4 regions of the Streptomyces sp. NBC_01142 genome follow, and region 4 is predicted to be linked to each of the others. Evidence: riboswitches for the same ligand, from Rfam matches in the RefSeq annotation. Region 4 holds a riboswitch; each other region holds the start of a gene.

The links. Region 4 has a riboswitch for cyclic di-AMP ahead of OG883_RS12495 (M23 family metallopeptidase). Riboswitches for the same ligand answer to the same signal wherever they lie in the genome.
Region 1: it holds a riboswitch for cyclic di-AMP, as region 4 does, so the genes downstream of both, OG883_RS02695 (C40 family peptidase) here and OG883_RS12495 (M23 family metallopeptidase) in region 4, are expected to answer to the same signal.
Region 2: it holds a riboswitch for cyclic di-AMP, as region 4 does, so the genes downstream of both, OG883_RS27905 (transglycosylase family protein) here and OG883_RS12495 (M23 family metallopeptidase) in region 4, are expected to answer to the same signal.
Region 3: it holds a riboswitch for cyclic di-AMP, as region 4 does, so the genes downstream of both, OG883_RS08035 (M23 family metallopeptidase) here and OG883_RS12495 (M23 family metallopeptidase) in region 4, are expected to answer to the same signal.

The regions. Positions count from the first base shown of each region.
Region 1 is NZ_JAPEOR010000001.1:528,046-535,812, forward strand. It holds gene OG883_RS02685 (hypothetical protein) at 1-252, shown strand, start outside; gene OG883_RS02690 (hypothetical protein) at 516-1,619, opposite strand; gene OG883_RS02695 (C40 family peptidase) at 1,898-3,097, opposite strand; cyclic di-AMP (ydaO/yuaA leader) riboswitch at 3,100-3,263, opposite strand; gene pcrA (DNA helicase PcrA) at 3,697-6,150, shown strand; gene OG883_RS02705 (M23 family metallopeptidase) at 6,321-7,767, opposite strand, start outside.
Region 2 is NZ_JAPEOR010000002.1:2,305,305-2,313,071, reverse strand. It holds gene OG883_RS27920 (nucleoside triphosphate pyrophosphohydrolase) at 1-410, shown strand, start outside; gene OG883_RS27915 (cytochrome P450) at 407-1,642, shown strand; gene OG883_RS27910 (transglycosylase family protein) at 1,765-2,679, shown strand; cyclic di-AMP (ydaO/yuaA leader) riboswitch at 2,946-3,119, shown strand; gene OG883_RS27905 (transglycosylase family protein) at 3,123-3,806, shown strand; gene eno (phosphopyruvate hydratase) at 4,059-5,351, shown strand; gene OG883_RS27895 (septum formation initiator family protein) at 5,455-5,937, shown strand; gene OG883_RS27890 (DUF501 domain-containing protein) at 6,033-6,620, shown strand; gene OG883_RS27885 (Ppx/GppA phosphatase family protein) at 6,617-7,543, shown strand.
Region 3 is NZ_JAPEOR010000001.1:1,731,480-1,739,246, forward strand. It holds gene OG883_RS08020 (DNA topoisomerase (ATP-hydrolyzing) subunit A) at 1-744, opposite strand, end outside; gene OG883_RS08025 (pitrilysin family protein) at 903-2,261, shown strand; gene OG883_RS08030 (pitrilysin family protein) at 2,258-3,646, shown strand; cyclic di-AMP (ydaO/yuaA leader) riboswitch at 3,875-4,039, shown strand; gene OG883_RS08035 (M23 family metallopeptidase) at 4,052-4,822, shown strand; gene OG883_RS08040 (GntR family transcriptional regulator) at 5,091-5,768, shown strand; gene OG883_RS08045 (HPr family phosphocarrier protein) at 5,951-6,232, opposite strand; gene OG883_RS08050 (GNAT family N-acetyltransferase) at 6,407-7,767, shown strand, end outside.
Region 4 is NZ_JAPEOR010000001.1:2,736,205-2,743,971, reverse strand. It holds gene OG883_RS12510 (TetR/AcrR family transcriptional regulator) at 80-700, shown strand; gene OG883_RS12505 (carbohydrate kinase family protein) at 794-1,672, shown strand; gene OG883_RS12500 (SGNH/GDSL hydrolase family protein) at 1,771-2,562, opposite strand; gene OG883_RS12495 (M23 family metallopeptidase) at 2,756-3,739, opposite strand; cyclic di-AMP (ydaO/yuaA leader) riboswitch at 3,744-3,899, opposite strand; gene OG883_RS12490 (GH36 C-terminal domain-containing protein) at 4,667-4,816, opposite strand; gene OG883_RS12485 (IS110 family transposase) at 4,824-6,020, opposite strand; gene OG883_RS12480 (alpha-galactosidase) at 6,081-7,767, opposite strand, start outside.

The DNA of each region.
Region 1 (7,767 bases), 2.2 Mb from region 4:
GCGCGGTTCACGCCCGCGATGCTGCACGGCGCGCTGACCATGCTGATCACGGGCGTGGCACTGGTGGGACTGAACCAGGCCGACGACCAGGCGGTGAACAACCTCAAGATCGGCATCAAGCTGGCGGTCCTGGTGGTGATTCTGGGCCTGGTGTACGTCAAGCGGGACGAGGAGAAGGTGGAGAAGGCGCTCTTCGGGGCGGTGGGCGGGCTGACGATCGCCAACATCTTCATCGCGACGCTCTGGACCTGATGCCGGCGCGGGGTCCCGGTGCTCCGTCGGTCGTGGACTGCGCGTCGACGACAGGGAGTACGACGTCGACCGGAGCCGCAGCCGACCGGGTACGGCCGAACCGGGGTACGGCCGAACCGGGGTACGGCCGACAGGGGTACGGCCGACAGGGGTACGGCCGAACCGAGGTACGGCCGAACCGGGCGGGATGTGGTCGGCGCCGAGTGCGGAGCGCAGCTCCTGACCCTGCTTGTCCTGACCTTGCTTGTTTGTCCTGACCTCGCTTACGACCGCGTCGCGGTTCCGCACCCTTCGTCCGCGGCCTCCATCCGCTCGGCCATCGACGTGCTGCGGTCGTAGGGGTCGACCTCGGGGCCGCCACCCGCCCCGGTGGCCGGCTCTTCGGCGGCGAACTCCGGGGTGAGGTAGCCGGTGACGGTGTCGCAGCCGCCGTTGGTCGTGTCGACCTTGTACGAGACGAGGGAGAAGGTTCCCGGCTCGGTGATCACCTTCGCGGGATCGTCCCAGTTCAGCACCACCTCGCGCCGCACGATCGTGCGCGCGACCTCGTCGCTGCTCGTCGCCGCCCGCGCGACTGGGTACACGTAAGTGACATCGGCGGTCACTTGGAGGGCACCGCGCTCGCCCTCCCGGTACGTGATCCGGCCTCGGGTCTTGACGACGTCCCCGACGAGGCGCGTGTGCGCCTTGTCGAAGCGGCTGAAGAGCAGCAGCGGGTCGTTCTTCCTGCTCGGTGCGCGGAACGCGATCGACAGAAAGTCCTGGACGTCCTGCTGATGCGGGTTGATCAGCGCGATCGCCTTGCCGGGGTGCTCGCCCCGCAGCACCCCCGGATCCAGGCTGGCCGCGGCGAGGAAGTCCCGGCTCCGACGGAGAGCCCCTTCCACCTGCGCCGTGCTCATCCACCCGGTCGCTCTGGCCGCGGGCACCGTGATCCCGGCCGTGCCGCTCACCCAGCGCGCCGCGGGCGACCCCTTGAACGGTTCGTCGAGCGTGGGCCGTCGGGCAGGCTCCATGGGGGGCGGTTGGTCCGGGCGTTCCGATTCCGCGGCGAGCGGCCCCCCGGCCTCGCCGCCACCGCCGAACCATCCGATCACCCGCCCCGGATCCAGCGCCACGACCAGCAGGGCGAGTGAGACCAGCAGCCCGACCGCGTACCAGCCTTTCTTCCGCCTCGGCCGGGGCGGCGCGTACGTGCGCCATGCCTCTGGCCTCGTGGGCTCCTCGCGCAGCCGCCGCGCCACGACTCGGGCCCGCGCCGACGGCTCCTTGGGCGCGTCAGGCTTGCCGTCCGCCGACTCCCGGAGGAACCGCTCCCACTCCTCGTCAGACACGGACGAACCGCTCTGCTCCCCACCCGCGTTCACACTGAACTCCTCACATCGACCACCGAAATGGCCCCTCCCCAGGGTCATCGACCGCATGATCGCACAGCGGCTCCTGGGCCGGCCGCCCAGCTCAGGAACTCTTTGCCCACTCGTCGCGGCAGGTGAGTGAGTGGGATGAAAGACGGGTGAAGCCCCCGGCAGATGGGTTCTCGGCCAAGAGAACCGTCTCCACCAGAGGCTTCGCGCGGTCGTTCACCCGTCCGGCCGGGACGTGTCCAGCTCTGCTCGCCGCTTCCTGTCCCGCCCCGCGGTCGGCCTCAGGCCGGGCGCACGCTGCCGTAGATCGGCATGTAGTAGATCGATTCCTCGCGGACGTTCGTGCCCGGCTTGGGCGCGTGGATCATCTTGCCGTCGCCGATGTATATCCCGACGTGGCTGATGTCGTCGTAGAAGAAGACCAGGTCCCCGGGAAGCAGATCCTTCGTGGCGACCCGCTTGCCGACCTCCACCTGGTCCCAGGTGGTACGCGGCAGGTCCACGCCCGCCTCCTTCCAGGCGCCCTGGGTCAGACCCGAGCAGTCGTACGAACTCGGGCCGGTCGCGCCCCAGACGTACGGCTTGCCGATCTGGGCGCGGGCGAAGGAGAGGACCTTGGCAGCCTTGGCCGCGTACGTACTGTCCTCGGTGGAGCCCGAACCTGCTCCCGTGCCGGTGCCGGTGCCGGTGCCGGTTCCCGTGTCCGTACCGCCGCCCTGGTTCTGCTCGCGCTCCGTCTCCTGGCGTCGGCGCTCGGCCTCGGCCTCCTCTTTGGCCTTCGCCTCGGCCTTGCGGCGGGCCGCTTCCTCCTTCTTGCGCTCGATCTCCGCGAACCGCGCCTTCTCCTCGGCGGTCAGCTTCGACAGCAGCGTGCGCGCCTCGGCCAGCTTGGTCTGGACGTCCTGCTTGCTGGTGCGCAGGGCCTTCTGGGAGGCCGTGAGCGACTCAAGGCTCTTGGTCGCCTCCGTGCGCTGCTCGGCTGCCGCGGCCCGTTCGGTCTCGTAGTCGGCGATGACGCTGCGCTGACGGTCGGTCATCCGGTCCATCAGCTGTGTCTGGTCGAAGTACGACTCCGGGCTGTCCGCGAACAGCAGCGCGGCGGTCGGGGTGACCGCACCCGTCCGGTACTGCGCGGACGCGTAGTTGCCGAGCGCGCGACGGGACTCGTTGAGCTTTTCCGTGCGCTTCGCGGCGTCGTCGAGCATCCCCTCGACCTCGCGCCGCTTCTCGGCGGTGGCCTCTTGCGCCTTGTTGTACCTCTGCGTCTCGGAGCCGGCCTGCCGGTACAGGTCGTCGACCTTCTTCTGTACCTCTTCTACGGATGGCTTGGGCTCGGCGGGCGCGGCGTCGGCGCTCTGCGTCGACAGCAGGGTGACGGAGGCAAGAGCTGCCGTCGTGAACCCGACGGCGGGGGAATTGCTGCGTAGTCCGGCCATTCCGGTACGGGTACGCGACTTGCGATGCGACGCCAAGGCCGACATCTCCTTCTTCCGTGGACCGCCTACCGGGTTAGCTGTCGGGTTCGGGCGGAACGGAAGGTCGCCCTACGGACCGAGTGGGGCACGGTCCGATTCACCCCGGTTGTGCATAGTGGGTCCCCGGTTCCGAACTTCCCTACAGGAAGCCCGAATTCGGCGCAGATGGCCCGATTGGCGTGGTTCGCCATGGGGGTACGGGTCCACCTGATCGAGCACGCTAGCCAATTCGTGTGCCTGCTGTGAAGGTTGATGGTCGATATGCCTGATACATTTTCGTGACCTTTTTCGTGACCGTGTTTCAGGGACACGTTCGCGGGCATGATTTGGATCTTCACGATCGAGGTCGGATCCGGTCTGATCGAGGCTGGGCGGCGCGCCGGTGGCGCCCTGAGCTGCTCGGGGCCGCTCAGGCCGCTCTGATGTGCGGATGACCTGCGGGCGCTTGCGTATCCGCCCGGGCGCGGAGCGTGATCAGGGTCCATGGGGCGAGTGGCGGTGACGGGATCGGTGCACGGGATCGGTGGCCCGATCGGTGGCGGGACTGGCGGCGTATCCCGATGCGGCCGCAGGCTGTCAGTGCGGCGGCCTAGACTCGTAAAGCGATGAGCAGCCTCTTTGACGACAGCTTCCTGGCGGACCTCCAGCCCACGGCTGACGAGCACCCGCCGCCGCCCGAGGAATCGACTCCGGAGCAGATTCCGGACGACCTCTTCCAGGGCACGTTCGACGTGCCCCCGGCCCGGGACCCGTACCACCGTGACGGCGCCCCGCGCACCGTCGTGGATCCCGTCGCCCTGCTCGAGGGGCTGAACGAGCAGCAGCGCGCCGCCGTCGTGCACACCGGGTCGCCGCTGCTCATCGTGGCCGGGGCCGGGTCCGGCAAGACCCGTGTCCTGACCCACCGGATCGCGCATCTGCTGGGGACCCGCAGTGTCCACCCCGGCCAGATACTGGCGATCACCTTCACCAACAAGGCCGCCGGCGAGATGAAGGAGCGCGTCGAGCAGCTGGTCGGCCCGCGCGCCAACGCCATGTGGGTGATGACCTTCCACAGTGCGTGCGTCCGCATTCTGCGCCGGGAGTCCAAGAGGCTCGGCTTCACCTCGTCGTTCTCGATCTACGACGCCGCCGACTCCAAGCGGCTCATGGCCCTGGTCTGCCGCGACCTGGACCTCGACCCCAAGAAGTTCCCTCCGAAGTCCTTCAGCGCGAAGATCTCCAATCTCAAGAACGAGCTGGTCGACGAGGAGACCTTCGCCGACCAGGCGGTCGACGGCTTCGAGAAGACGCTCGCCGAGGCGTACCGCATGTACCAGGCACGGCTGCGCGAGGCCAATGCCCTGGACTTCGACGACATCATCATGACCACCGTCCACCTGCTCCAGGCCTTCCCGGACGTCGCCGAGCACTACCGGCGCCGCTTCCGCCACGTCCTGGTGGACGAGTACCAGGACACCAACCACGCTCAGTACACACTCGTGCGCGAGCTGGTGGGCCCCCATGGCGGCGAGGGCGACGACCCGGCCGAGCTCTGCGTCGTCGGTGACGCCGACCAGTCGATCTACGCCTTCCGCGGCGCGACCATCCGCAACATCCTCCAGTTCGAGGAGGACTACCCGGACGCGACGACGATCCTGCTGGAGCAGAACTACCGCTCGACGCAGACGATCCTCTCCGCCGCCAACGCCGTCATCGAGCGGAACGAAAGCCGCCGTCCCAAGAACCTGTGGACGAACGCCGGCGCGGGTGCGCAGATCACCGGCTATGTGGCGGACACCGAGCACGATGAGGCCCAGTTCGTCGCCGACGAGATCGACCGGCTGACGGACGCGGGCGACGCGAAGGCCGGCGACGTCGCCATCTTCTACCGTACGAATGCCCAGTCCCGTGTCTTCGAAGAGATCTTCATCCGGGTCGGGCTGCCGTACAAGGTCGTCGGCGGAGTGCGCTTCTACGAGCGCAAGGAGGTCCGGGACGTCCTCGCGTATCTGCGTGTCCTCGCGAACCCCGAGGACACGGTTCCACTGCGCCGGATCCTCAATGTCCCCAAGCGCGGCATCGGCGACCGCGCGGAGGCGATGATCGACGCGCTCTCGCTGCGCGAGAAGATCACCTTCCCGCAGGCGCTGCGACGCGTGGACGAGGCGTACGGCATGGCGGCCCGCTCCGCGAACGCCGTGAAGCGCTTCAACGTGCTGATGGAGGAGCTGCGCACGATCGTCGACTCGGGCGCCGGCCCCGCGGTGGTGCTGGAAGCCGTACTCGAACGGACCGGCTATCTCGCCGAGCTGCAGGCCTCGACCGACCCGCAGGACGAGACCCGCATCGAGAACCTTCAGGAACTGGCCGCTGTGGCACTCGAGTTCGAGCAGGAGCGCGGCGAGGAGGAGGGGACGGGGACACTCGCCGAATTCCTCGAGAAGGTGGCGCTGGTCGCCGACTCCGACCAGATCCCGGACGAGGACGAGGACGGCTCGGGTGTCATCACGCTGATGACGCTGCACACCGCCAAGGGCCTCGAGTTCCCCGTGGTGTTCCTGACGGGCATGGAGGACGGCGTCTTCCCGCACATGCGCGCGCTCGGCCAGTCGAAGGAGCTCGAGGAGGAGCGGCGGCTGGCGTACGTCGGCATTACGCGTGCCCGCGAGCGCCTGTATCTGACCCGCTCGTCGATGCGGAGTGCGTGGGGCCAGCCCTCGTACAACCCGCCGTCGCGGTTCCTTGAGGAGATCCCGGGCCACCACCTGGAGTGGAAGCGGACGGGGCCGATGGCCGCGCCCGCGGGGCCCACGTCGGGCATCTCGTCGTCGCTGTCGTCCTCGCGCGCGCGGTCGGGCGGGGCGGGCGGCGGTGCGTCGGGCTTCGCCACGCGGCGCGCGAGCGACAAGCCGGTGATCTCGCTGGTGGTCGGAGACCGGGTCACGCACGACCAGTTCGGCCTGGGGACCGTGGTGGAGGTGACGGGGTCGGGCGCGGACGGGCAGGCGACGATCGACTTCGGGGACACCAAGCCGAAGCGCCTGCTGCTGCGGTACGCGCCGGTCGAGAAGCTCTGAGGTTCGGTTCCTGCGCCCGGGCCCGTTCCGCCGGGCCGGGCGCGGGCCGGATCGAGGTCTGCTGCGTCGGGTCGGCGTAGGGGCGGCCCGCTGTGTCGGGGTCGGCCGAGGGGGCTGCTGTGTCGGGGTCGGCCGAGGGGGCCGCTGCGTCGGATCGGCCGAGGGGGCCGCTACGTCGGGTTGAGGCCGTGGCTGCGAAGCCAGGGGAGCGGGTCGATCGCCGAGCCGCCGCCGGGTCGTACCTCGAAGTGGAGGTGCGGTCCGGTGGAGTTACCGGAATTGCCGGAGTACGCGATGACGTCGCCGGCCTTGACCGAACCGGAGCGGATCTTGGTGCTGCTGAGGTGGCAGTACCAGGTCTCGGTGCCGTCGGCGGCGGTCACGATGGCCATGTTGCCGTAGGCGCTGTTCCACTGCGTACGGACGGTGCCGTCGGTCGCCGCCATGACCTCGGTGCCGTACGACACGGGGAAGTCGATGCCGGTGTGGACGGACATCCAGTTGACGCCGGCCTGGCCGTAGTACGCGCTGAGGCCGTCCTGCTTCACCGGCAGCATGAACTTGGGGCGAAGTGCCTCGCGGCGCTCGGCCTCTTCCTCGCGCTTCTTCTTCTCCGCCGCCTGGCGCGCCTTCAGATCGATGCGCTCCTGGGTGCGGGAGGCGCGGTCGCCGAAGTCGCGGGCGTCGGCGCTGAGGTTGGCGAGCTGGGTGTCCATCTTGTTGTTCGCCGCGACCGGCTTGACGGAGGCCGGATCGGCGGCCGCCAGGCTGGTCGTCTCGTCCTTGGTCTCGCCGCCAGTGGCGCCGAGACCACCGACGGAGGCGGCGGCGATGCCGGCGACGCCCATCACGCAGGCCGAGGGCACGGCGACGGTGAGGAGGGCCGAGCGCTTGGCTGGGGTACGGCGTCGGCCGCGGCTTCCGCCGGAACGGCGGACCGGCCGGGGAGTGACAGGGACGGCGGCGGTGAGGAGCTCCACCTCGGGGCCCGAATCGGCCTCGGGTTCCGGTTCGGATTCCGGTTCGTGCTCCGCCGCGCTCTCGTACTCGAACTCGTACTCGTTCTGGCACTCGTTCTGGTACTCGAACTCGGGCTGAGGATCTGCCTGAAGGTCCGTGCCCTGGAACTCCGCCGCGCTCTCGTACCCGGCGTCGGCCACGAACTCGGTGCTGAACTCGGTGGTGAAGTCGGTTGCCGCGGACTCGGGAGAGGGGATGAACTCCTGCTCCGGCGTGAACTGGTGCGGTACGACGGCTTCGTTGTACGCGGACTGGTAGCCGCTCTCCGCGCCCGAGTTCCAGGCGGTGGCGTCATACGCGCCGGTCTCGAAGGTGGGCGCCGCCCACTGTCCGGTCGTGTCGTACGCGAACGTTGCCGCGGCCGTCTCGTACTGGCCCGTCTGCGTCGTCTGGTTCCAGGCGTCGGCGTCCCACTGGCCAGTGGTGTCGTACTGCGGCTGTTGTGCCTGCTGAGTCGACTGTTCCTGCTGCGCGGCGTAGACGTCGGAGCCGGAGCCGGCGGTCTGGTGGGAACCGGTGCCCCACTGGCTCGCGTCGTACTGACCGCTGTGGCCCGCTTCGTAACTGCCCGGAAGGGCACCGAAGAGCGGGTCGGTG
Region 2 (7,767 bases), on a different contig from region 4:
CCATCGCGCAGGAGGACGAGGCCGAGCCGTTCTCCATCGACGACGTCGCCGGGACGATCGTCGAGAAGCTGATCCACCGCCACCCGCATGTCTTCGGCGACGCGACCGCCGAGACACCGGAGGAGGTCCGGGAGCACTGGCTCCGTACGAAGGCGATCGAGAAGCAGCGCGACTCGGTGACCGACGGCATCCCGCTCGGCCAGCCCGGCCTCGCGCTGGCGGCCAAGCTGGCTTCGCGGGTACGGACGGCGGGCCTCGAGGTGCCGCTGCCCGCCGGCGAGGGCATCGGGTACGCCCTGCTCGCACTCGCCGTCCGCGCGGAGGCGAACGGCGAGGACCCGGAGGCCGCCCTGCGCGCCGCCGCCCGCGCCTACCGGGACGCGGTCCGTGCCGCCGAGGGGCAGGAGTGAGCGCTCGGCCGGAGCTGTTCACCTGGGAGTTCGCCACCGATCCGTATCCGGCGTACGCCTGGCTGCGCGAGCACGAGCCGGTGCACAGAGCGACACTGCCCAGCGGGGTCGAGGCATGGCTGGTGACGCGGTACGCCGATGCCAGGCAGGCTCTCGCCGACCAGCGGCTGTCGAAGAATCCGGCGCACCACGCCGAGCCCGCGCACGCCAGGGGGAAGACGGGAATCCCGGGCGAGCGCAAGGCGGAGCTGATGACGCATCTGCTGAACATCGACCCGCCCGACCACACGCGGCTGCGGCGGCTCGTGTCGAAGGCGTTCACCCCGCGCCGGGTCGCCGAATTCGCCCCGCGGGTGCAGGAGTTGACCGACCGGCTCATCGATGGATTCATCGAGAAGGGGGAGGCTGACCTGATTCACGAGTTCGCGTTCCCGCTCCCCATCTATGCCATCTGCGACATGCTCGGTGTCCCGCGCGAGGACCAGGACGACTTCCGCGACTGGGCGGGCATGATGATCCGTCACGGTGGCGGGCCGCGCGGCGGAGTTGCCCGCTCGGTGAAGAAGATGCGCGGCTATCTCGCGGAGTTGATCCACCGGAAGCGGGTGGAGCCGGGTGACGACCTGATCTCCGGGCTGATCCGCGCCAGTGACCACGGCGAGCACCTCACCGAGAACGAGGCCGCGGCGATGGCCTTCATCCTTCTCTTCGCGGGCTTCGAGACGACGGTCAATCTCATCGGCAACGGGGTCTACGCGCTGCTGCGCAACCCGCAGCAGCGCGAGCGGCTCCAGGCCTCCCTGGCAAAGGGGGAGAGCGGTCTACTCGCCACCGGTGTCGAGGAGTTGCTGCGCTACGACGGGCCCGTGGAGCTCGCGACCTGGCGGTTCGCGACCGAGCCGCTCACGCTCGGCGGGGAGCGGATCGCGGCGGGCGATCCCGTACTGGTCGTCCTCGCGGCCGCGGACCGGGACCCGGAGCGCTTCACCGCTCCGGACACCCTCGATCTCTCCCGGCGCGACAACCAGCATCTGGGGTACGGGCACGGCATCCACTACTGCCTCGGCGCGCCGCTCGCGCGACTGGAGGGACAGACCGCACTCGCGACGCTGCTCAGCAGAATGCCGGACTTGAGGCTTGCGGGCGATCCGGCCGATTTGCGGTGGCGTGGGGGGCTCATTATGCGTGGATTGCGCACGCTGCCGGTGGAGTTCACCCCTTCGCGCATCTGACGTATATCTGACGCTGCGTCAAAACTGTGACTTCCGCGTGATCTCCGCTGTATCGACTTGTGACTCGCGTTCGATGCGGCTACCTTCACCGTCGTCTCGGCAGTTACGCGAAAGGCAACCGCATGCGCTCCGGCAATGGCCGTCATCGTCGTCCCCGCCAGGCTCCGGCCCTCGTCGTCGCGGCAGGGGTGACGGGATCGGCCATCGCGATCCCGCTGCTCGGCGCGACCTCGGCGTCCGCCGCCGACGCCTCCATGTGGGACCGCGTCGCGGAGTGCGAGAGCGGCGGCATGTGGAGTGCCGACCTTGGCAACGGGTACTACGGCGGGCTGCAGTTCTCGCAGGAGACCTGGCAGAGCTTCGGCGGTACGACGTACGCGCCCCGAGCCGATCTCGCCAGCCGCTCCCAGCAGATAGCGGTCGCGGAGAAGATCCTCGCCGCGCAGGGCCCCGAGGCGTGGCCCAGCTGCTCGCCGATCGCCGGGCTGACGGACGACGGTGCCGACACCGGCGTCGACCCGGGCGGCCTGCCGTCGGATGGGCAGAGCACTCCGGCGAAGCCGTCCGCCCCCGCCGGGTCGGCCACACCCGAGAAGGCCACCGAGCCCTCCGGGTCCGCTGAGCCGTCGACCGAGCCCTCGCCCGCCGGGTCGGACACGCCCAAGAAGGCCACCGAGCCGGCCAGGCCCGCCGAGTCGGCCGCACCCGACTCCGCCGAGGCGGGCACGGATGCCGGCAGCGGCAAGCACCGCGGCGGGCCCGCCCCGGAGAAGGTCGAGCCGGGCAATACGGACAATGAGCGCGAAACGGGTCGTCATGCCTCGCGAGGTGACGGTCCGGCGCGTGACACGGCCGGCGTCGCGGACGTCGATCCCGGCGAGTACACCGTCCGCCCCGGCGACAGTCTCTGGGCCATCGCCGACGAGCGTGAGGTGCCCGGCGGCTGGTCCGCGATCTACGAGGCGAACGAGCAGGCCCTCGGTGCGGATCCCGACCTCATCCTCCCTGGCCAGAGCCTCGATCTGGACCTGAAGTAGCGGCAGTTCGCGGTCTTATGTCCGGTTCTGTGTAAGTGAGACAAGGGTCTCTTTGCCCCAACTGGTGCAGCTTGCCCGGCGGAACCGCTGCTTCCGCCCCTCACCTGCGGAAACGAGAGTTCCCCGAGTGGCGAGATGGGTGTTTTCTCCCCGATGTTCCTCTTTTGAACATCGGGGAGCGCTGTGTTTACGGTCGGAACCGCTCGCCACCGCGGGCACCACTGACCGTCACGCCGAATCCTGCCGTCGGTCGGGGGGAGTACTCGTCGCTCAGAGCGCCGAAGGCAGGAGCGGGGGACCCAAGGTAAGCGCCGGACCCGGCCGTTGAGGATGAACGGCCGATCACGGCTTGGGGTGAAGCTGCGCGCTGGACGCGCGGCCGGGCAACTCACTTGGCCCGAACCCGACAGCTCACCTCGTAGGCGTCGGTGAGGAGAAGTTCCATGCTGCGTTTCAGCAATGGCAAGCACCGTCGCCCGACCGTTTTCCATCGCGCTTCCCGTATCGCCGCGCTCGCCGGTGTCGCCGGTGCGGCCGTGGCCGCCCCGCTGCTCGGCGCGACCTCCGCCTCCGCCGCGACCACGTCCGAGTGGGACCAGGTCGCCCAGTGCGAGGCCGGCGGCAACTGGTCCATCAACACCGGCAACGGCTACTACGGCGGCCTGCAGTTCTCGTCCTCCACCTGGGCCGCGTACGGCGGCACCGCCTACGCCGCGTCGGCCGACCAGGCCTCCAAGTCCCAGCAGATCGCGGTCGCCGAGAAGGTCCTGGCCGGCCAGGGCAAGGGTGCCTGGCCGAGCTGTGGCGTGGGCCTGTCCAACGCCGCCAACGACGGCGGCTCCGCCGAGCCGTCCCAGGCCCCGGCCCCGGCTCCCGCCCCGGAGCGCGCCGAGGCCCCGACCACCCGCTCCGAGCGCGCCGAGGCCCCCGCCCCGGCCGCGAAGCCCGCCGCCAAGGGCTTCGAGAAGGGCGACGGCGAGTACAAGGTCAAGGCCGGCGACACCCTCGGCACGATCGCCGAGGAGAAGAAGGTCGAGGGCGGCTGGAAGAAGCTGTTCGACCTGAACAAGGACATCGTCGACGACGCCGACGTGATCTACCCGGGCCAGCAGCTCCACCTGAGCTGACCCCCGGGCCCCAGAGCCCCCCGGTCCGGCGCCTATTCCCCCGTACGCGCCGGGCCGGGGTTTTGCCTGTCAGCGGCACGCGAACCCATTACCGGCAGGTAGGTTCGGTGCGCTTTCTCCCGTACGCGGCTGTTCATGCGCTTTTTCGTCCCAGGGGGCGGGCATCGGCCGGCTGATGTCCCGGAGCCGGTTAGGCTCTTGCCGCAAGGCCAATGAGACCCTGCACCTCATAGCGTCACATCCCATAAGGAGATGCTCGTGCCGTCCATCGACGTCGTCGTAGCCCGGGAAATCCTGGACTCCCGAGGCAACCCCACGGTCGAGGTCGAGGTTGGCCTCGACGACGGCAGCACGGGTCGTGCTGCTGTTCCCTCCGGCGCCTCCACCGGTGCGTTCGAGGCTCTCGAGCTCCGCGACGGTGACCAGAACCGCTACCTCGGCAAGGGTGTCGAGAAGGCCGTCCTCGCCGTCATCGAGCAGATCGGCCCGGAGCTCGTCGGCTACGACGCCACCGAGCAGCGCCTGATCGACCAGGCGATGTTCGACCTGGACGCCACCCCGGACAAGTCCTCCCTCGGCGCCAACGCCATCCTCGGCGTCTCCCTCGCCGTGGCGCACGCCGCCTCCGAGGCCTCCGACCTGCCGCTCTTCCGCTACCTCGGCGGCCCGAACGCGCACCTGCTGCCCGTTCCGATGATGAATATCCTCAACGGTGGGTCGCACGCCGACTCCAACGTGGACATCCAGGAGTTCATGATCGCGCCGATCGGCGCGGAGTCCTTCTCCGAGGCCCTGCGCTGGGGCGCCGAGGTCTACCACACCCTCAAGTCCGTCCTGAAGACCAAGGGTCTGTCCACCGGTCTCGGTGACGAGGGCGGCTTCGCGCCGAACCTCGACTCCAACCGCGCCGCCCTGGACCTCATCCTCGAGGCCATCAAGCAGGCCGGTTACGTCCCGGGCAAGGACATCGCGCTCGCGCTCGACGTCGCCGCGTCCGAGTTCTACAAGGACGGCTCGTACGAGTTCGAGGGCAAGTCCCGCTCGGCCGCCGAGATGACCGAGTACTACGAGGAGCTCGTCGCGGCGTACCCGCTCGTCTCCATCGAGGACCCGCTCTTCGAGGACGACTGGGCCGGCTGGAAGGTCCTCACCGACAAGCTGGGCACCAAGGTCCAGATCGTCGGCGACGACCTCTTCGTCACCAACCCGGAGCGTCTGGCCCGCGGCATCGAGGACGGCGCCGCCAACGCGCTGCTCGTCAAGGTCAACCAGATCGGCTCGCTGACCGAGACCCTGGACGCCGTGGAGCTCGCGCAGCGCAGCGGCTTCAAGTGCATGATGTCCCACCGCTCCGGCGAGACCGAGGACGTCACCATCGCCGACCTGGCCGTCGCCACCAACTGCGGCCAGATCAAGACCGGCGCCCCGGCCCGCTCCGAGCGCGTCGCCAAGTACAACCAGCTGCTGCGCATCGAGGAGATCCTCGACGACGCCGCGGTGTACGCCGGGCGCAGCGCCTTCCCCCGGTTTCGCTCGTCGAACTGATTGAGCGGGGCAAGGGCTGAGCGCTAGCCAGTCGTACGTACGTCCCCGGCCGCGGTCCCGTACCGTGTCCGGGGACGTACGCGCGTAATGGGAGGGCGAGACCATGGCACGCAGAGGGGACCGGGACCGGTTCTCCACAGCGACCAGCCTGCGGCTGCTCGGTGAGCAGACCGCCGCCCGCGTCTACCGTTCCCAGAACCGCCGGCAGGCCCGCCGCTCCCGGCTCACCGGCCGGGCGGCCTTCCTTGCGCTGATCGTCTGCTCCCTGGTTGTCGCGCTCGCGTATCCGATGCGTCAGTACGTCTCCCAGCGTGCCGACATCGCCGACCAGGAGCGCCGCATCGACGAGGCCCGGGAGGTGGTGGAGCAGCTCCGGGACGAGAAGGCGCGCCTCCAGGACGACATGTACATCCAGCGGCTGGCCCGTGAGCACCTCCATCTCGTGCATCCGGGGGAGACCGGCTACATCATGATCGGCTCCGAGGCCGCCGAGAGGCGCCGTTCCGAAGAGGGGGCGGCGGACCGCCCCTGGTACTCGAACGTCTGGGACGGCGTCGACAAGGCCGACCGCAAGCAGCACCCGTAACCCCGAGCACCACCCGTGGCGCACGTAGCCCCCGTTGAACCGCAGATCCGCAGGATCCGCAGAACCCCAGAGCAGCAGAAGCGAACAAGGCAGGCATGGAAACCCCTCCTCCCACCACCGACCCGACCGAGCCGACCGACGCGGACATCGCCGCGTTCAAGGAGCAGCTCGGCCGCCCGCCGCGCGGTCTGCGCGCGATCGCGCATCGCTGCCCGTGCGGACAGCCGGATGTCGTCGAGACCGCTCCGCGCCTCCCCGACGGCACCCCGTTCCCGACGCTGTACTACCTGACCTGCCCGCGGGCGGCGTCGGCGATCGGCACGCTCGAGGCGAACGGCGTCATGAAGGAGATGACCGAGCGTCTGGCGAACGACCCGGAGCTGGCCGCCGCGTACCGCGCCGCTCACGAGGACTACATCGCGCGCCGCGACGCCATCGAGGTGCTGCAGGGCTTCCCCAGTGCGGGCGGCATGCCCGACCGCGTGAAGTGCCTGCATGTTCTCGTCGGCCACTCGCTGGCGGCCGGCCCGGGCGTCAATCCGCTGGGCGACGAGGCGATCGCCATGCTCCCCGAGTGGTGGAGCAAGGGGCCGTGCGTGACTCCGTGCGCGAGCGTCGGGGAAAACGCAAAAGAAGACGCAGAAGACGCAGCAGAAGACCTGGGACAAGGGGACAAGCAGTGACCCGGGTCGCCGCGATCGACTGCGGTACGAACTCCATCCGCCTCCTCGTCGCCGATGCCCACCCCGATACGGGGGAGCTGGTCGACCTCGACCGGCGGATGACCATCGTCCGGCTGGGCCAGGGCGTGGACCGGACCGGGAGGCTCGCGCCCGAGGCGCTGGAGCGGACCTTCGCGGCATGCCGTGAGTACGCCGCCGTGATCAAGGAGCACGGCGCGGAGAAGCTCCGCTTCGTGGCCACCTCCGCCTCGCGCGACGCCGAGAACAGGGACGAGTTCGTGCGCGGGGTGCTGGGCATCCTGGGTGTCGAGCCCGAGGTGATCACCGGGGAGCAGGAGGCGGAGTTCTCCTTCACCGGCGCCACCAGGGAGCTCACCGGGCGCACCGATCTGCCCCAGCCGTACCTGGTGGTGGACATCGGCGGCGGCTCGACGGAGTTCGTCGTCGGCGAGGAGCACGTCAGGGCCGCGCGGTCCGTGGACATCGGCTGTGTACGGCTGACGGAGCGGCACGCGCCGAGCAGCCCGGCGACCCCGGCGCAGATCTCCGCGATACGCGCCGACGTCGAGGCGGCGCTCGATCTGGCCGAGCAGACGGTGCCGATCGACGAGGCGCGGACGCTGGTCGGGCTCGCGGGTTCGGTGACCACGGTGGCCGGGATCGCGCTCGGCCTGGACGCGTACGACTCGGCGGCGATCCATCACGCGCGGATCTCCTACGAGCAGGTCCAGGACGTCACCGGCATGCTGCTGAACTCCACCCACGACGAGCGCGCGGCGATCGGTGTGATGCACCCGGGCCGGGTCGACGTCATCGCTGCGGGGGCGCTGGTACTGCTCACGATCATGCAGCGGATCGGGGCCCGGGACGTGGTCGTCAGCGAGCACGACATCCTCGACGGGATCGCCTGGTCGATCGTCTAGGGCCCGCCCGGGGACCGGCTGGCGGCCGCTTCACGGCTGCCTCGCAACGAACTTCGTGAAGTTCTTCACAAGGAAAAGGTCCCTGATGGGGGCCGTGAGGGGTGGAAAGCCCCCCGCCGCTCCTCCATTGGGCTCAGGCGCGCGCATTCCGGACGGTACCGGGCGCGTTGCGGGGGCGGTCACGGGACCGGTGGTCCACCTCGGGTTGGCCCTTAGGGGCCAGC
Region 3 (7,767 bases), 1.0 Mb from region 4:
GCGGCCGGATTCGTACGCGTCCTTGATGCCGGTCAGACCCACGATCCGGCCGCCGGTCGGCAGGTCGGGCCCGGGGACGAAACGCATCAGCGTCTCGAGGTCCGCGCCCGGGTGCTTGATCAGATGGCGGGCGGCGGCGATGACCTCGCCCAGATTGTGCGGCGGCATGTTCGTCGCCATGCCGACCGCAATCCCCGACGCGCCGTTGACCAGCAGGTTCGGATACGCGGCGGGGAGCGCCACGGGCTCCCGCTCCTGGCCGTCGTAGTTCGACTGGAAATCGACGGTGTCCTCGTCGATCGACTCCGTCATCAGGCTGGTGGCATCCGCCATCCGGCACTCGGTGTACCGCATCGCGGCCGGCGGGTCGTCGTTGCCGAGGGAGCCGAAGTTGCCATGGCCGTCGACCAGCGGCAGGCGCATCGAGAACGGCTGTGCCATCCGCACGAGGGCGTCGTAGATCGACGCGTCTCCGTGCGGGTGCAGCTTACCCATGACCTCGCCGACGACGCGGGCACACTTCACATAGCCGCGGTCGGGGCGCAGGCCCATTTCGTTCATCTGGTACACGATCCGGCGGTGCACCGGCTTCATTCCGTCACGTGCGTCCGGCAGGGCCCGGGAGTAGATCACCGAGTACGCGTACTCGAGGAAGGAGCCCTGCATTTCGTCCACGACGTCGATGTCGAGGATCTTCTCCTCGAAATCGTCCGGCGGCGGGGTCTTCGTGCTGCGGCGGGCCATCGCGGCTGCTGCTCCTTCGCGTACCAGGTCTGAACTGACGCCGACCATTGTGGACCGTCCCACTGACAACGCCGACCGCGACCCGGGAACTTCGCCAGGTGTCACTGCGCTTGCATACAGTGGCAGGACTTCTCCGTATCGCGATCGAAGGGACGTACATGCCCATGGGTCACACGGCCACAGCGCAGGCCGGTTCCGGCGGCCTGACAGCGACTGAGCACCGGCTGGACAACGGCTTGCGCGTGGTGCTCTCCGAGGACCACCTGACCCCGGTCGCCGCGGTCTGCCTCTGGTACGACGTCGGTTCGCGCCATGAGGTCAAGGACCGTACCGGCCTCGCTCACCTCTTCGAGCACCTGATGTTCCAGGGCTCCGGCCAGGTCAAGGGGAACGGCCACTTCGAGCTGGTGCAGGGGGCCGGCGGCTCGCTGAACGGCACCACCAGCTTCGAGCGCACCAACTACTTCGAGACCATGCCCACGCACCAGCTCGAGCTGGCGCTCTGGCTGGAAGCCGACCGCATGGGCTCGCTGCTCGTCGCGCTCGACGACGAGTCGATGGAGAACCAGCGCGACGTCGTCAAGAACGAGCGCCGCCAGCGGTACGACAACGTTCCGTACGGCACGGCCTTCGAGAAGCTGACCGCCCTCGCCTACCCGGAGGGCCACCCGTACCACCACACCCCGATCGGCTCGATGGCCGACCTGGACGCGGCGACCCTCGAGGACGCGCGCGCCTTCTTCCGTACGTACTACGCGCCGAACAACGCCGTGCTGTCGGTCGTCGGGGACATCGACCCGGTGCAGACGCTCGCCTGGATCGAGAAGTACTTCGGCTCCATCCCCTCCCACGACGGCAAGCAGCCGCCGCGCGACGGCTCGCTCCCGGAGAACATCGGTGAGCAACTGCGCGAGGAGATCCACGAGGAGGTACCGGCCCGGGCGCTGATGGCCGCCTACCGGCTGCCGCACGACGGAACGCGCGAGTGCGACGCCGCCGACCTGGCGCTCACCGTCCTGGGCGGCGGCGAGTCCTCGCGGCTGCACAACCGCCTGGTGCGCCGTGACCAGACGGCCGTCGCGGCCGGTTTCGGCCTGCTGCGGCTGGCCGGCGCGCCTTCGCTGGGCTGGCTGGACGTCAAGACGTCCGGCGGTGTCGAGGTGCCGCAGATCGAGGCAGCGGTCGACGAGGAGCTGGCGCGGTTCGCCGCCGAGGGGCCCACGGCCGAGGAGATGGAGCGCGCGCAGGCCCAGTTGGAGCGCGAGTGGCTCGACCGGCTGGGCACGGTCGCCGGCCGCGCCGACGAACTGTGCCGGTATGCCGTGCTGTTCGGCGACCCGCAGCTGGCGCTGACCGCCGTCCAGCGGGTGCTGGACGTCACCGCCGAGGAGGTGCAGGCGGTCGCCAAGGCCCGGCTGCGCCCGGACAACAGGGCGGTGCTGGTCTACGAGCCCCTCTCTGCCGACGACAGCGACGAGAACGCCGAGAACGACGAGCACGAGGGGGCGGACCAGTGACCGACGCTGCCGTGACCATGGACTTCCATCCGCAGCCGACGGCCGGTACTGCCCGGCCCTGGGCGTTCCCGGCCCCCGAGCGCGGCGCGCTGGACAACGCGCTGACCGTGCTGCGCTGCCACCGCCCCGGCCAGCAGGTGGTGGCCGTCGAGATCTCCCTCGACGCCCCGCTCGATGCCGAGCCCGAGGACCTCGACGGCGTTGCCACGATCATGGCGCGCGCTCTGTCGGAGGGAACGGACAAGCACACGGCGGAGGAGTTCGCCGCCGAGCTGGAGCGCTGCGGCGCCACTCTCGACGCGCACGCCGACCACCCCGGTGTCCGTGTGTCGCTGGAGGTCCCGGTCTCCAGGCTGCCCAAGGCGCTCGGTCTGCTCGCCGAGGCACTGCGTGCGCCCGCCTTCGCCGACAACGAGATCGAGCGGCTCGTACGCAACCGGCTGGACGAGATCCCGCACGAGAGTGCCAACCCGGCCCGCCGGGCCGCCAAGCAGCTGTCCAAGGAGCTCTTCCCGGCCTCCCTGCGCATGTCGCGCCCCCGCCAAGGTTCGGAGGAGACCGTGGCGCGGATCGACGCCCCGGCCGTACGGGCCTTCTACGAGGCGCATGTCCGGCCCGCCACCGCCACCGCGGTGATCGTCGGCGATCTCACCGGCGTCGACCTGGACGCCGTGCTCGCCGACACCCTCGGCACCTGGACCGGCAACACCGCGGCGCCCCGCCCCGTACCGCCGATCACCGCCGACGACACCGGCCGTGTGGTGATCGTGGACCGGCCCGGCGCCGTACAGACGCAGCTGCTCATCGGCCGCACCGGCCCGGACCGCCACGACCGCGTCTGGCCGGCGCTGGTGCTGGGCACGTACTGCCTCGGCGGCACCCTCACCTCTCGGCTGGACCGCGTCCTGCGCGAGGAGAAGGGCTACACCTACGGCGTACGGGCCTTCGGCCAGGTGCTGCGTTCCGCCCCCGACGGGACGGGTGCCTCGATGCTCGCCATCAGCGGCTCCGTGGACACCCCCAACACCGGACCGGCACTGGACGACCTCTGGAAGGTGCTGCGCACCCTCGCGGCCGGGGGGCTCACCGACGCCGAGCGCGATGTCGCCGTGCAGAACCTGGTGGGCGTCGCCCCGCTGAAGTACGAGACGGCGGCATCCGTCGCGGCCACGCTCGCCGACCAGGTCGAGCAGTACCTCCCGGACGACTTCCAGGCCCAGATGTATGCACGCCTGGCAGAGACCGGCACGGTCGAGGCGACGGCCGCGGCCATCAGTGCCTTCCCGGTGGACCGTCTGGTGACGGTGCTCGTCGGCGACGCGTCGCAGATCGAGGAGCCGGTCAGGGCGCTGGGCATCGGCGAAGTGACCGTTGTCACAGGATGATTGATCGCCCCGGCGGTCGGCCGAAGCGGCGAACAACCTGAAGAAGCAAGCGGAACCCCGGCGTCAGGTGCGATGTCGGGGTTCCGTCTTATGTCCGCTTTGCGGGAGAGGTTGCCTGTCTGCCCTGTGGCGTGCGCTACAAAACGGCCTGTCTGTTTGGCGATTGAAAGACGGCCCGCCTAGCGTCGGTCCGGCTGTCCGCCAGTAGCCCGCCGCATCCGCGGCATCGGGCAGCCATCGCCGAGTCCCCGTCAGGCGCGAGCCTGGGGAGCCGGGGACCCATTCAGTCCCTGGGGTGAATCGGACGCCTTCGCACCCGTGCGGAGGGGCCCGTAGGAGACCTTCCTGCTCCGAACCCGTCAGCTAACCCGGTAGGCGAGAAGGAAGGAAAGGATCAGCCACTTCATGGCGTTCACCCGTGCCACCGGGAAGCACCGTGCCCCGAGCCGGATGTCGCGCAGGAGCGCGAACATCGCCGGCGTCGCGGCCCTCGCCACCACCGGCGTCATCGGAACCCTCGCTTCCCCGGCGCTGGCCGCCGACTCCGACGCCACCGGCGTCGAGGACACCGGCCTGACCCAGGTCGTGGCCGCCGACTCCCTCGCCGACCAGATAGCCGACCAGGCCGAGGCCCAGGAGCGGGAGGCCGCGCAGGCCGCCGCCAAGGCGAAGGCCGAGGCTGAGGCGAAGCGCAAGGCCGAGGCCCGCGCCAAGGAGGCCCGCGAGGCCAAGGAGCGCGCCGCCCGCGAGGCCGAGCGCAAGCGTCTGAACTCCTTCCAGCTCCCCGTCTCCGGTTCGCAGGTCACCACCGGCTACCAGGCCGGCGGCTCGCTCTGGTCCTCCGGCAGCCACTCCGGCGTGGACTTCCGTGCCCCGTCCGGCAGTTCGGTCGTGGCGGTCGGCTCCGGCACCGTCGTCGAGGCCGGCTGGGGCGGCTCGTACGGCAACAACATCGTGATCAAGATGAACGACGGCTCCTACACGCAGTACGGCCACCTCGCGTCCATCGGCGTCTCGGTCGGCCAGAGCGTCACCCCGGGCCAGCAGATCGGCGTCTCCGGCTCGACCGGCAACTCCACGGGCCCGCACCTCCACTTCGAGGCCAGGACCACCGCCGAGTACGGCTCCGACATCAACCCGGTCGCGTACCTGCGCGCGCACGGCGTCAGCGTCTGACCCGCTCCTGCCTGATGCGGAACCCGCGTGGTGCTGCACCCGCCTGATCCGCGCTCCGTGTGATCCTGCGTTCCGACCGAAGGCCCCGGCTCACCGCCGGGGCCTTCGGCGTGTGCGGCCCGCGGGCATCGGTGCTCCCGGCGCAGTCCTGGCCTGAAGATATCCGTGGATTCCGGTCTGCCATCGGAAAATCTGCCTCACTGCAATAGAGTTACCGAACAGGCATCAATGGGCTGCGTTTCGCGCGGATTAAAGCGGAGGTTCGGTCATGCGCATTCCCGCGCACTCGGTATGCACGGCGATTCGCGACGACATCGTCTCCGGTGTATTCGACCGCGGCAGTCGGCTCGCCGAGGAGCAGCTGGCCCGTCGCTACGGCGTCTCCCGGGTCCCCGTGCGTGAAGCCCTGCGCACCCTGGAGTCCGAGGGGTTCGTCACCACGCGCCGCCATGCCGGTGCCTGCGTCGCCGAACCCACCGAACAGGAGGCCGCCGACCTCCTGGAGATCCGGATGCTGCTGGAGCCGCTGGGAGCGGCCCGCGCCGCCCAGCGCCGTACCGAGGCGCATCTCAAAGTCCTGCGCGGCCTGGTCAGACTGGGGCAGGAACGCGCTCGCCGCGGTCAGGGCGAGGATCTGCGCTCCCTGGGTGCCTGGTTCCACGAGACGCTCGCCCAGGCCTCCGGCAGCCCCGGGCTGACCGCCCTGCTCACCCAGCTGCGGCACAAGATCGCCTGGATGTACGCCGTGGAGCAGCCCGCCCACCCGGTCGAGTCGTGGGCCGAGCACGGCGCGATCGTGGACGCCGTGGCGCGCGGCGACGGGGAACGGGCCCGGGCGCTGACGGCCCTGCATGCCGAACGGGCCGCCGCCGCCCACCGGCTGCGCCGCCAGGAGCGGGTGAGGACTTCGCAACATGCCGTACACACGGCGAGCGTCCGGCATTAACAGCCGCGCCGTATACAAAAGGGGAGATATTCGCGGGAGCTCTATTCTGCTGCCCGAATTCATTTGACAAGGCCATGGGCCGAGACTTCCCGGCCGTGGATTGGGACCCGGAAAAGAACAGAGCCGTGGTGCCCCGAATTCGGGACACCACGGCTCTGCCGGGGCTTAATCAATGAGCCGGATCAGACGGTCTCGGGAAGCTCGTCGAGCCCCTCGGCGACCAGCTTTGCCAGACGGTCCAGGGCGGCGTCGGCGCCGTCCCCGTCGGAGGCGAGCACGATCTCCTCGCCGCCCTGCGCGCCCAGGCCGAGCACCGCGAGCATGGAGGCGGCATTGACAGGGTTGCCGTCAGCCTTGGCGATCGTCACGGGGACGCCGGCGGCCGTGGCGGCACGGACGAAGATGGAGGCGGGGCGGGCGTGAAGGCCCTCGGCCCAGCCGACATTGACGCGGCGCTCAGCCATGGTGTTGCCCTTCAAGTCTTGGCACGTACTAGCGGTTGTCTAGACCAGTCTCTCATGTGGTGCGGCGTGCTCCATGCCGACCTCGGAGCCGCAGCTGTCCGGCCGTCGGCCCTCCTCAGAGTGCCCCGCACCAACGGCCCCCGCGACCGGTGACTCGGCCGTAGGCTTTCTCCCATGCAGCCTCCGCCGGAGCAGGATCAGCACCACGCCTACCCCGATCACTGGGAGGCGGACGTGGTGCTGCGCGACGGCGGCACCGCGCGCATCAGGCCCATCACCACCGAGGACGCGGAGCGGCTGGTCAGCTTCTACGAGCAGGTCTCGGACGAGTCCAAGTACTACCGGTTCTTCGCGCCCTACCCCCGGCTCTCCGCCAAGGACGTCCACCGCTTCACCCATCACGACTACGTGGACCGGGTGGGTCTTGCGGTCATGGTGGGCGGCGAGTTCATCGCCACCGTCCGCTACGACCGGATCAACGCACAGGGCCGGCCCGCCAGTGCCCCCGCCGACGAGGCCGAGGTCGCCTTCCTGGTCCAGGACGCCCACCAGGGGCGCGGCGTCGCCTCCACCCTGCTCGAGCACATCGCCGAGGTCGCCCGCGAGCGCGGCATCCGGCGCTTCGCCGCCGAGGTGCTGCCCGCCAACAACAAGATGATCAAGGTGTTCCGGGATGCGGGCTACACCCAGAAGCGCAGCTTCGAGGATGGCTCCGTCCATCTGACCCTCGATCTCGAACCGACCGCCGAGTCCCTCGCGGTCCAGCGCGGCCGCGAGCAGCGCGCGGAGGCCCGCTCCGTGCAGCGCCTCCTCGCTCCGGGTTCGGTCGCCGTCGTCGGCGTCGGCCGCGCACCCGGTGGCGTGGGCCGCACCGCGCTGCGCAACCTTCTCGAGGCAGGGTTCACCGGCCGTACGTACGCCGTGAACCGCGCCTTCGCCGAGGACCAGGGCGAGGTGGACGGCGTCCCGGCCTTCCGCTCGGTCGGGGAGATCGGGGAGGCGGTCGACCTCGCGGTCGTCGCCGTCCCGGCCGACCGGGTGCCGGAAGCGGTGGCCGACTGCGGCGAGCACGGCGTCCAGGGCCTGGTCGTCCTCACCGCCGGATACGCCGAGAGCGGCGCCGCGGGCCGGGAACGCCAGCGCGACCTGGTGCGGCAGGCACGCTCGTACGGGATGCGGATCATCGGACCGAACTCCTTCGGCATCATCAGCACCTCGGACACCGTCCGCCTCAACGCATCCCTCGCCCCCGAGTCCCCGGCACGCGGCCGCATCGGTCTGTTCACCCAGTCCGGCGCGATCGGCATCGCCCTGCTGTCGGGCCTGCACCGGCGTGGCGCCGGCCTGTCGTCCTTCATCTCGTCGGGTAACCGCGCGGATGTGTCCGGCAATGACTTCCTGCAGTACTGGTACGAGGACCCGGACACCGATGTTGTCCTGCTGTACCTCGAATCGATCGGCAATCCACGCAAGTTCACCCGCCTCGCCCGGCGTACGGCGGCGGTGAAGCCGGTCGTCGTGGTGAAGGGGGCCCG
Region 4 (7,767 bases):
AACTTCCGCCCGGGCGGCCCCTTCCTGCGTCTCGCCCAGCAGAGGGCCGGTATCCAAGATCGCTGTGTAGGGTGACGACGTGACAAGAGTGCGGTTGAGCGTGGCGGAGCGGCGTGAGGAGCTTTTGAGCGCTGCCGTCGAACAGATCGAGGCCCGAGGTGTGGCCGCCGTGCGGATCGCCGACGTCGCGTCGGCCCTCGGGGTGAGCAACGCCCTGGTGCTCTACCACTTTTCGACCAAGGAGAAGCTCGTCGCGGCCGCGTTCACCTACGCCGCCGACGGCGACCTCGCACATCTGCGCAAACTGCTGGGCCGCCGCACCTCCGCCCTGCGCCGACTGCGTACCGCGGTCCGCTGGTACGCGCCGACGGGGCATGCCAAAGGCTGGCGGCTGTGGATCGAGGGCTGGGCGGCCGCGCTGCGCGAGCCGGCCCTGCGGGAGGTCGCCCGCGATCTCGACCAGCAGTGGAAGGCCGCGCTGACCGAGGTCATCGCGGAGGGCGCGGCGGCGGGTGAGTTCCGCTGCGAGGATCCGGCGTCCGTTGCCTGGCGGCTGACGGCCTTTCTGGACGGGCTGGCCGTGCAGATGACTTCGTACGCGGGGTCACTGTCGCGCGCCGCGATGCTGGAGTGGACCGACGACGCGCTCGCCCGCGAACTCGGCCTCGACCGCGCCGCGCTCACCGCTGCCGCACGCTGAACGGCCCCCGGGATCCCACCCGCACCCCCATACTGGGTAACTGTGTCTCAGCAGCCGCAACATCAGCAGACGGACCATCTCCCTCACGGGGTGCTGGTCATCGGGGGCAGTGGGGTGGACTCGGTCGTCCGGGTCGACTCCCTGCCGGTTCCGCTCGCCGACTCCGTCGGGGTGGGCCCGATCCGCGAATGGCCCGGCCACACCGGTGGCAACGTGGCCCTGGGCTGCCGGGCCCTCGGGCTGAATGTCACCTTCCTCGACTACATCGGCGACGACTGGCCCGGTCGGCAGGTCCGTGAGCATCTCGCCGCGGGCGGCGTGGACTTCGAGCCGCTCATCTCCCCGGCCGGGACGCGGCGCGCGGTCAATCTCGTCGACTCCTCGGGGCGCCGGATGTCCTTCTACGACGCCCGCGATCCCGCGGACCTGCGGATGCCGCGGGACTTCTATCTCCCTCATCTGCGGCGTACCCGCCACGTACATCTCTCGATCACGAACTTCACCCGGTTCCTCTACGACGACATCGAGGCGCTGGGCGTCCCGGTCTCCACCGATCTGCACGACTGGGACGGACTGGCCGACCACCACCGGGAGTTCGCGCTCCGCTCGGACCTGGTCTTCCTCAGCGCGGCGGGCGCGGGCGAGCGCATAGCGTCGGTGATGCGGGAGATCCTGCGCGAGGGGCGGGCGCAGGCGGTGGTGGCGACGGCGGGCGCGGGCGGCTCGTATCTCCTCACCCGCGACGGCAGCAGCACCCCGCGCCCCATCCCGGCGACCGCTCCGCCGGCCCCGGTGGTCGACTCCAACGGCGCGGGCGACGCCTACGTCTGCGGCTTTCTGTACGGCAGGCTGTCCGGCCTCGGCCTGGAGGAGAGCGCCCGCCTCGGCGCGGTGGCGGGTGCGTATGCCTGTACGGGAGAGGGCAGTACGCCGATCGGCCAGGCCGAGCTGTTGTCGGCCGCCGGGGCCTGACGCGCTGGTTCGTACGCCTCGCTCCGCTTCGACCGCCCCGGGGCCGGGCCGTGCGCCCGGTCAGCGGGACAGGTCTGCCGCACCCCGCACGCCGGCTGTCACAGGGGCAGCAGGTTCGGGCGCTTGGCCTCGACATGGTCGCCGGAGCTCTCGCCGCGCAGCCGGCGCCCGATCCACGGCACGAGATGTTCGCGCGCCCACTGGATGTCGTCGCGACGCACGTCGAGCGCGCCGCGCGGCGGCTGGGGCGGCCACGGCTGGTCGGGGTCGGCCGGCACGTCGAGCCCGAGTACCTGGGCGGCGCGCAGCGCGATCCGAGTGTGGCCCTCGGGTGACAGATGCAGCCGGTCGCTGTCCCAAGCACGCCTGTCCTGCACGGACTTGAGCGACCACAGATCGAGGACGGGGCAGTCGTAGCGGTCGGCGATGGACCGTACATGCGCGGTAAATGTCGCGATCTTGCCGCGCAGATGGCGCAGGACCGGCACTCCGCGCGTGTCGAAGCCGGTGGTCACCATGACGGTGCCGACCGCACCGGCGAGGTCGGCGACCGCCCGTTCGAAGCGCTCCGCGACGTCGTCGGGGTCGCTGCCGGGCCGGATGATGTCGTTGCCGCCCGCGCAGAACGTCACCAGATCCGGGGCGAGTTCCCTTGCCCTGGGGACCTGTTCCTCGACGATCTGGTCGAGAAGACGGCCGCGTACCGCGAGATTGGCGTACCTGAAGGTGTGCTCCGGCATGCGGTCGTCGAGCAGGACCGCGAAACGGTCCGCCCAGCCGACGTACATCCCATCGGGGCCCGGGTCTCCGACACCTTCGGTGAAACTGTCACCAATCGCCGCGTACGACCCGAATATGCCATTTTTCCCTGTTCTCGAATCGTCTGCCACAAGACCACATCTTTCCCTTATGGATGTGACCTACGCGACCGTAAGGAGGGGTTGACGAGGGGTGATCTATACCACCGGTCAAGTTTCGACCAACCCGGAATACGACGACTCCCCTCGCACCACGGGACGGCGGCGCGAGGGGAGAAGTCGTCAGCGCAGAGCGGTGACCAGACGTCAGAGAGGTGAGCAGACGTCAGATGGACACGCCGTGCTGGCGCAGGTAGGCAAGCGGGTCGACGTCCGATCCGTAGCTGGGACCGGTGCGGATCTCGAAGTGCAGGTGCGGGCCGCTGGAGTTTCCGGTGGAGCCGGAGAGGCCGATCTGCTGGCCGCCGGTCACGCTCTCGCCGGAGGAGACAGAGAGGGAGGAGAGGTGGGCGTACTGCGAGTAGCTGCCGTCGCTGTGCTGGATGACGACCTCGTTGCCGTAGGAGCCACCCCAGCCGGCGGAGACCACGGTGCCCGCACCGACGGACTTGACGCTGGTGCCGGAGGCCGCGGCGAAGTCGACACCGGTGTGATAGCCGCTGGACCACATGGCGCCGGAGGCACGGTAGGCGGTGCTGATGCTCGCGCCGTCGACGGGGGCGGTGAAGCCTGAGCCGCGCGCGGCACCGCTGCCGGAGTCATTGGACGAGGGCTGCGGCGCGGACGACGAGGCCGAGTCCGCGGCGGAGTTGGGCGAGGACTTGGCCTTCTTCTCCGAACGGGGCTTCGGCTCGGGCTTCGACTCGGGCTTCGATTCGGCCTTCGGCTCGGCCCTCTCCGGGGCCTTGGCCTTCGACTTCGCACCGATCGTGATCTTGAGGCCGGGGTGGATCAGCGAGGGGTCGTCACCGACGACCTCACGGTTGTCCTGGTACAGCTTCTGCCAGCCGCCGCGGACGTCGTGCTCGTCGGCGATCTTCGACAGGAAGTCGCCGGAGACGACGGAGTAGACGGTGGGGGCGGCGTTCTTCTGCGCCGCGGGTGCCGCGGCGGCACTGGAGGCGGAGGAGAAGGAGGAGGCGGTCACGGCCTTCTCCGGCGCGGCGGCGGGCGTCGTGCTGCCTGCCGCGTGGGCGCCGGTGGCACCGATGAGCGGAAGTGCGATGGCGGCGCCACCCGTACCTGCGGCGACGAATCCGCGGGTGATCGGGTTGGACTTGGGACGGCGGTGCTTACCCTTTGCGGGCATGGCGCATTCCTCTCCGGCGCCGGCGAGGTGAGCTGTCGGGTTCGGGCTGGAGATGCCCGGTCGCGCTGCTGCACGACTTCACCCCAAGCCGCTCCGGAACTCCGGAATCGGCGTACTACCTGGGTCCCCCGCTCCTGCCACACGTGGGTGGGTTCGAATTCCGGTCGGCGGCAGGATGAGGCGGTCCGTCCGGATTGACGGTGACCGTAAGCGAGTCGGTCGGGCGGGTACAAGCCATCACATTCGCGGGCCAATGATCCCTGTGACATGTCCGCAGAATTCCGGTCACCCTCCGTGGACTCAGCAGCCCAACTTTCCCCCTGACAACGGAATTCGCCTCCACAGAATCACCACACACCGTCACGGATATGATCCTGCTCACGAGCCAGGCCCCATCTCCCTTGTAGATGGGGCACGTTATGTCGAATCGTCCAATACGGACAGAAGCATCATTTAATGACGTTCACCCCCACTTGCCACCCGAAGCCTCAATACCTGCTATGACCGCAGGAATTCACCGGGGCGGTCATCCGGTTCGACCATGACCTCCCCTCCGTACGGGCAAGGACCCCGACCTCAAAATCGGACAAACCGCCACGAATCACCCTTCACTGCCTCCCTGTCGGGCAGCCGGCGGCAGCAGCCCGCGGGTGACGTCGGTCACCGTCGCGACGAGCCTGTACGGCCGTCCTCGGGACGACCCGCGGAAGCCTTCTGGCCGTCGTGGCGAATGCGGTATCGCCGAGGGCAAATCCAGCCGGGCGTTTTCCGCGTACATGCCGACCACCGGGGCCGGTGGCGACCGGATTGCTCATCGGCGCCGGGAAAATCTCGGTGGGCGCCGGACGCGGAAGTCGCCGCAATTCCTTGGAGCGGGATACGCCCGGTTCCCTGCTGCGAAGAATGCCGGTGACGGCCCGGGCCCGGTCAGCGGCGCCGCAGCCGGATCACGGTGGCGTCCATGTCACCTTTCAGCCCGGTGTGCAGTCCGTGGTGCAGCAGTACGGCTCCGCGGTGGACGGCTTTGGTGTCCAGGCATTCGTACGCCGCCGAGGGATCGATTCCGCGCTTCCTAATGTTGTTGTCAAGCAGCCGGTGTCACTGGGGGTGCGACCTGGTAGCACCGTCGGTCGCGGATCAGGGCCCATAGGACGTTGACGCGTCGGCGGGCGAGGGCGAGCACGGCCTGGACGTGTTTCTTCCCCTCGGCGCGTTTGCGGTCGTAGAACTTCCGGGAGTTGGGATCGCATCGGATGCTGACCAGCGCGGAGGTGTAGAACACCCGCTGCAATCGCCGGTGGTATGCCATGGGCCGGTGGAGATTGCCGCTGACCTTGCCCGAGTCACGCGGCGCGGGAGCGACACCGGCGAAGGCCGCCAGGGCGTCCGGGGAGTCGAACTCGTCGAGGCTGCCGCCGATGGCGGCGAGGAACTCCGCACCGAGCACGGTGCCGATGCCCGGAACACTTTGGACTATGTCGGCGAGTTCGTGCTCGCGAAACCGGCCCTCGATGAGCTTGTCCATCTCGGAGATCTGCTCGTTGAGGGTCATCACCTCCTCGGCCAGGGTGTGGACCAGCCTGGCGATGGTCTTCTCCCCTGGGATCGAGGTGTGCTGGCGCTCGGCGGCCCCGACCGCCGCCTCGGCCAGGGCCCTCGCGTTACGGACCTTGCGGTTGGCCAGCCACTTGGTCAGCCGCGAGGTGCCGGTGCGGCGGATCGCGGCCGGGGTCTGGTAGCCCGTCAGCAGCTTGAGCGGTCCGGCGTTGGTCACGTCCAGGGCCCGTTCCAGGGCCGGGAACATGCTCATCAGGGTGCCGCGAAGGCGGTTGACCACGCGGGTGCGGTCCTCGACAAGGTCGGCACGGCGTCCAGTCAGCAGCTTGAGCTCGATGGCGGCTTCGTCGCCGGGGCGGATGGGCCGCAGGTCGCGGCGCATCCTGGCCTGGTCGGCGATCACGTAGGCGTCGCGGGCATCGGTCTTGCCCTCACCGCGGTAGCCGTCGGAGGCCCGGTTGACCAGGCGGCCGGGGATGTAGAGGACCTCCTGGCCGTGGCTGACCAGCAGGGCCAGCAGCAGCGCGGGCTCGCCCCCGGTCATGTCGATGGCCCAGGTGACCTGACGGCCGTCGGCCAGGTCGAGGACGTCACCGATCAGCTTCAGCAGCTCGGGCTCGTCGTTGGCGACCCGCCGCGAGAGCAATGTCTTGCTGTCGGCGTCCATCGCAAGGCCGTGATGATGGCCCTTGCCGCTGTCGATGCCCACCCATATCCGGCTCATCGCGCTCCTGCCATGCGTATTCGTACGGTTCGTACCACGGACGACCTCGCCGGCATTGCTCTACTCAGCGACTTGTTCGCACTTCCTAATCGGCGGCCGAGTCGTCGTGGGGCGCCGGGCGGCGAAGCGAGGGAAGCCACCGTCGGCAGCAGCCTGATAGCCACACCCGACACCCCTGGGTGTCCTCACCCTACGAATGGGAGGACCAACCCGATCAAGAAGGTAGAGCAGCCTGAGCCTCGGCGGCTGCTCTCCGTAGTGCTGCGCCTGGAGCCAGGCCAGAACCACGGTCTCGTCCCCGAGCAGGTACTGCACGGCACTGAGCCCGCCCTCGGGCGCCCGCAGCCGGTGCAGCTCGCCGTGCTGAACGAGGGGCCTGATCTTCTTGTAGAGATCCACCCAGCCGCGCGCCTCGGCGAGCTCCTCCTCGCTCCACTCCGCAAGATCGCCGCCGACCCCGAGCACTCCTGCCATCGCGCTGACAAAGCGGAATCGCAGGGTGCTGACGCGGCCATTGAGCTGGAGGTTGGGACTGTCGGTGACCCATGCCGCCATGACCCGGGCCGGGTGCAGCTGCGTGAAGCCGTCCTGGATGGCGAGCCGGTCCAGCGGATCGGTGTTGTCGGAGGTCCACACCTGGTCGGTCCGGGAGAGGATCCCGAGGTCGATCCGGCCGCCGCCGCCCGAGCAGGATTCGAAGGCGACACCGGGATGCGCGGCCCGCAGCCGGTCCAGCAGCGCGTACAGCCCATGCACATGCGCGACCCACAGCTTCTGCGGATACTCCTCGCCGGGCCAGCCGGCGTCCGTGAAGCAGCGGTTGAAGTCCCATTTCACATAGTCGATGGGCGCGCTGCTCAGCAGCCCGTCCAACTGCTCCCAGAGGTAGACCTGTACGTCCTCGCGGGCAAGGTTCAGCACGAGCTGGTTGCGGAACTCGGTCCGCGCCCGCCCCGGATGGTGCTGCACCCAGTCCGGGTGGGCGCGGTACAGCTCACTGTCGGCGTTGACCATCTCCGGCTCGACCCAGATCCCGAACTGCATCCCCAGCGCGTGCACTTCGCCGACGAGCGGCGTGAGGCCGCGCGGGAAACGCTCGGCACTGGGGGTCCAGTCGCCGAGTCCGGCTCGGTCGCTGGTCCGCTGCCCGAACCAGGCGTCGTCCACCACGAAGAGCTCGACGCCCATGGCCGCGGCCCGCCGGGCGAGTTCCCGCTGCTGCTCCTCGGAGATGTCGAAGCCGGTGGCCTCCCAGGAATTGTAGAGCACCGGCCGCCCGGCCCGGGCGTCCGGGATCACATGGGCCAGCTGCCAGGCGTGCCAGGCCCGGCTGGCCCCGCCGAAGCCTCCTTCGCTCCACAGCCCGGCAAAGACGGGTGAGGTGTACGACTCACCGGGCGCGAGGCGCAGCAGCCCGGAGTCGTCGTAGCCGGCTCCGCCGGTGATCTGCACCAGTCCGTCGGGCAGCTGCTGTACGGCGATCCGCCACGATCCGGACCAGCCCAGGGCGCAGCCGTAGACCTCGCCCCGCTCCTCCGTGGCTCCGTCCGGGTCCAGCGCGACCCAGGGCAGATGCTGGTGTCCGGTGTGCCCGCGACGGCTGCTCAGCACCTTCTCGCCGTAGGTCAGCTCCGACCGTACGAGCAGGGACTCGGCCGCCCACCGGCCGTGCAGCTGGCTCAGCCGCCAGCGATCGCGCCGGGGCAGCGTCCATGCGGCGGCATCGGCGCGCAGCAGCTCCAGGGCG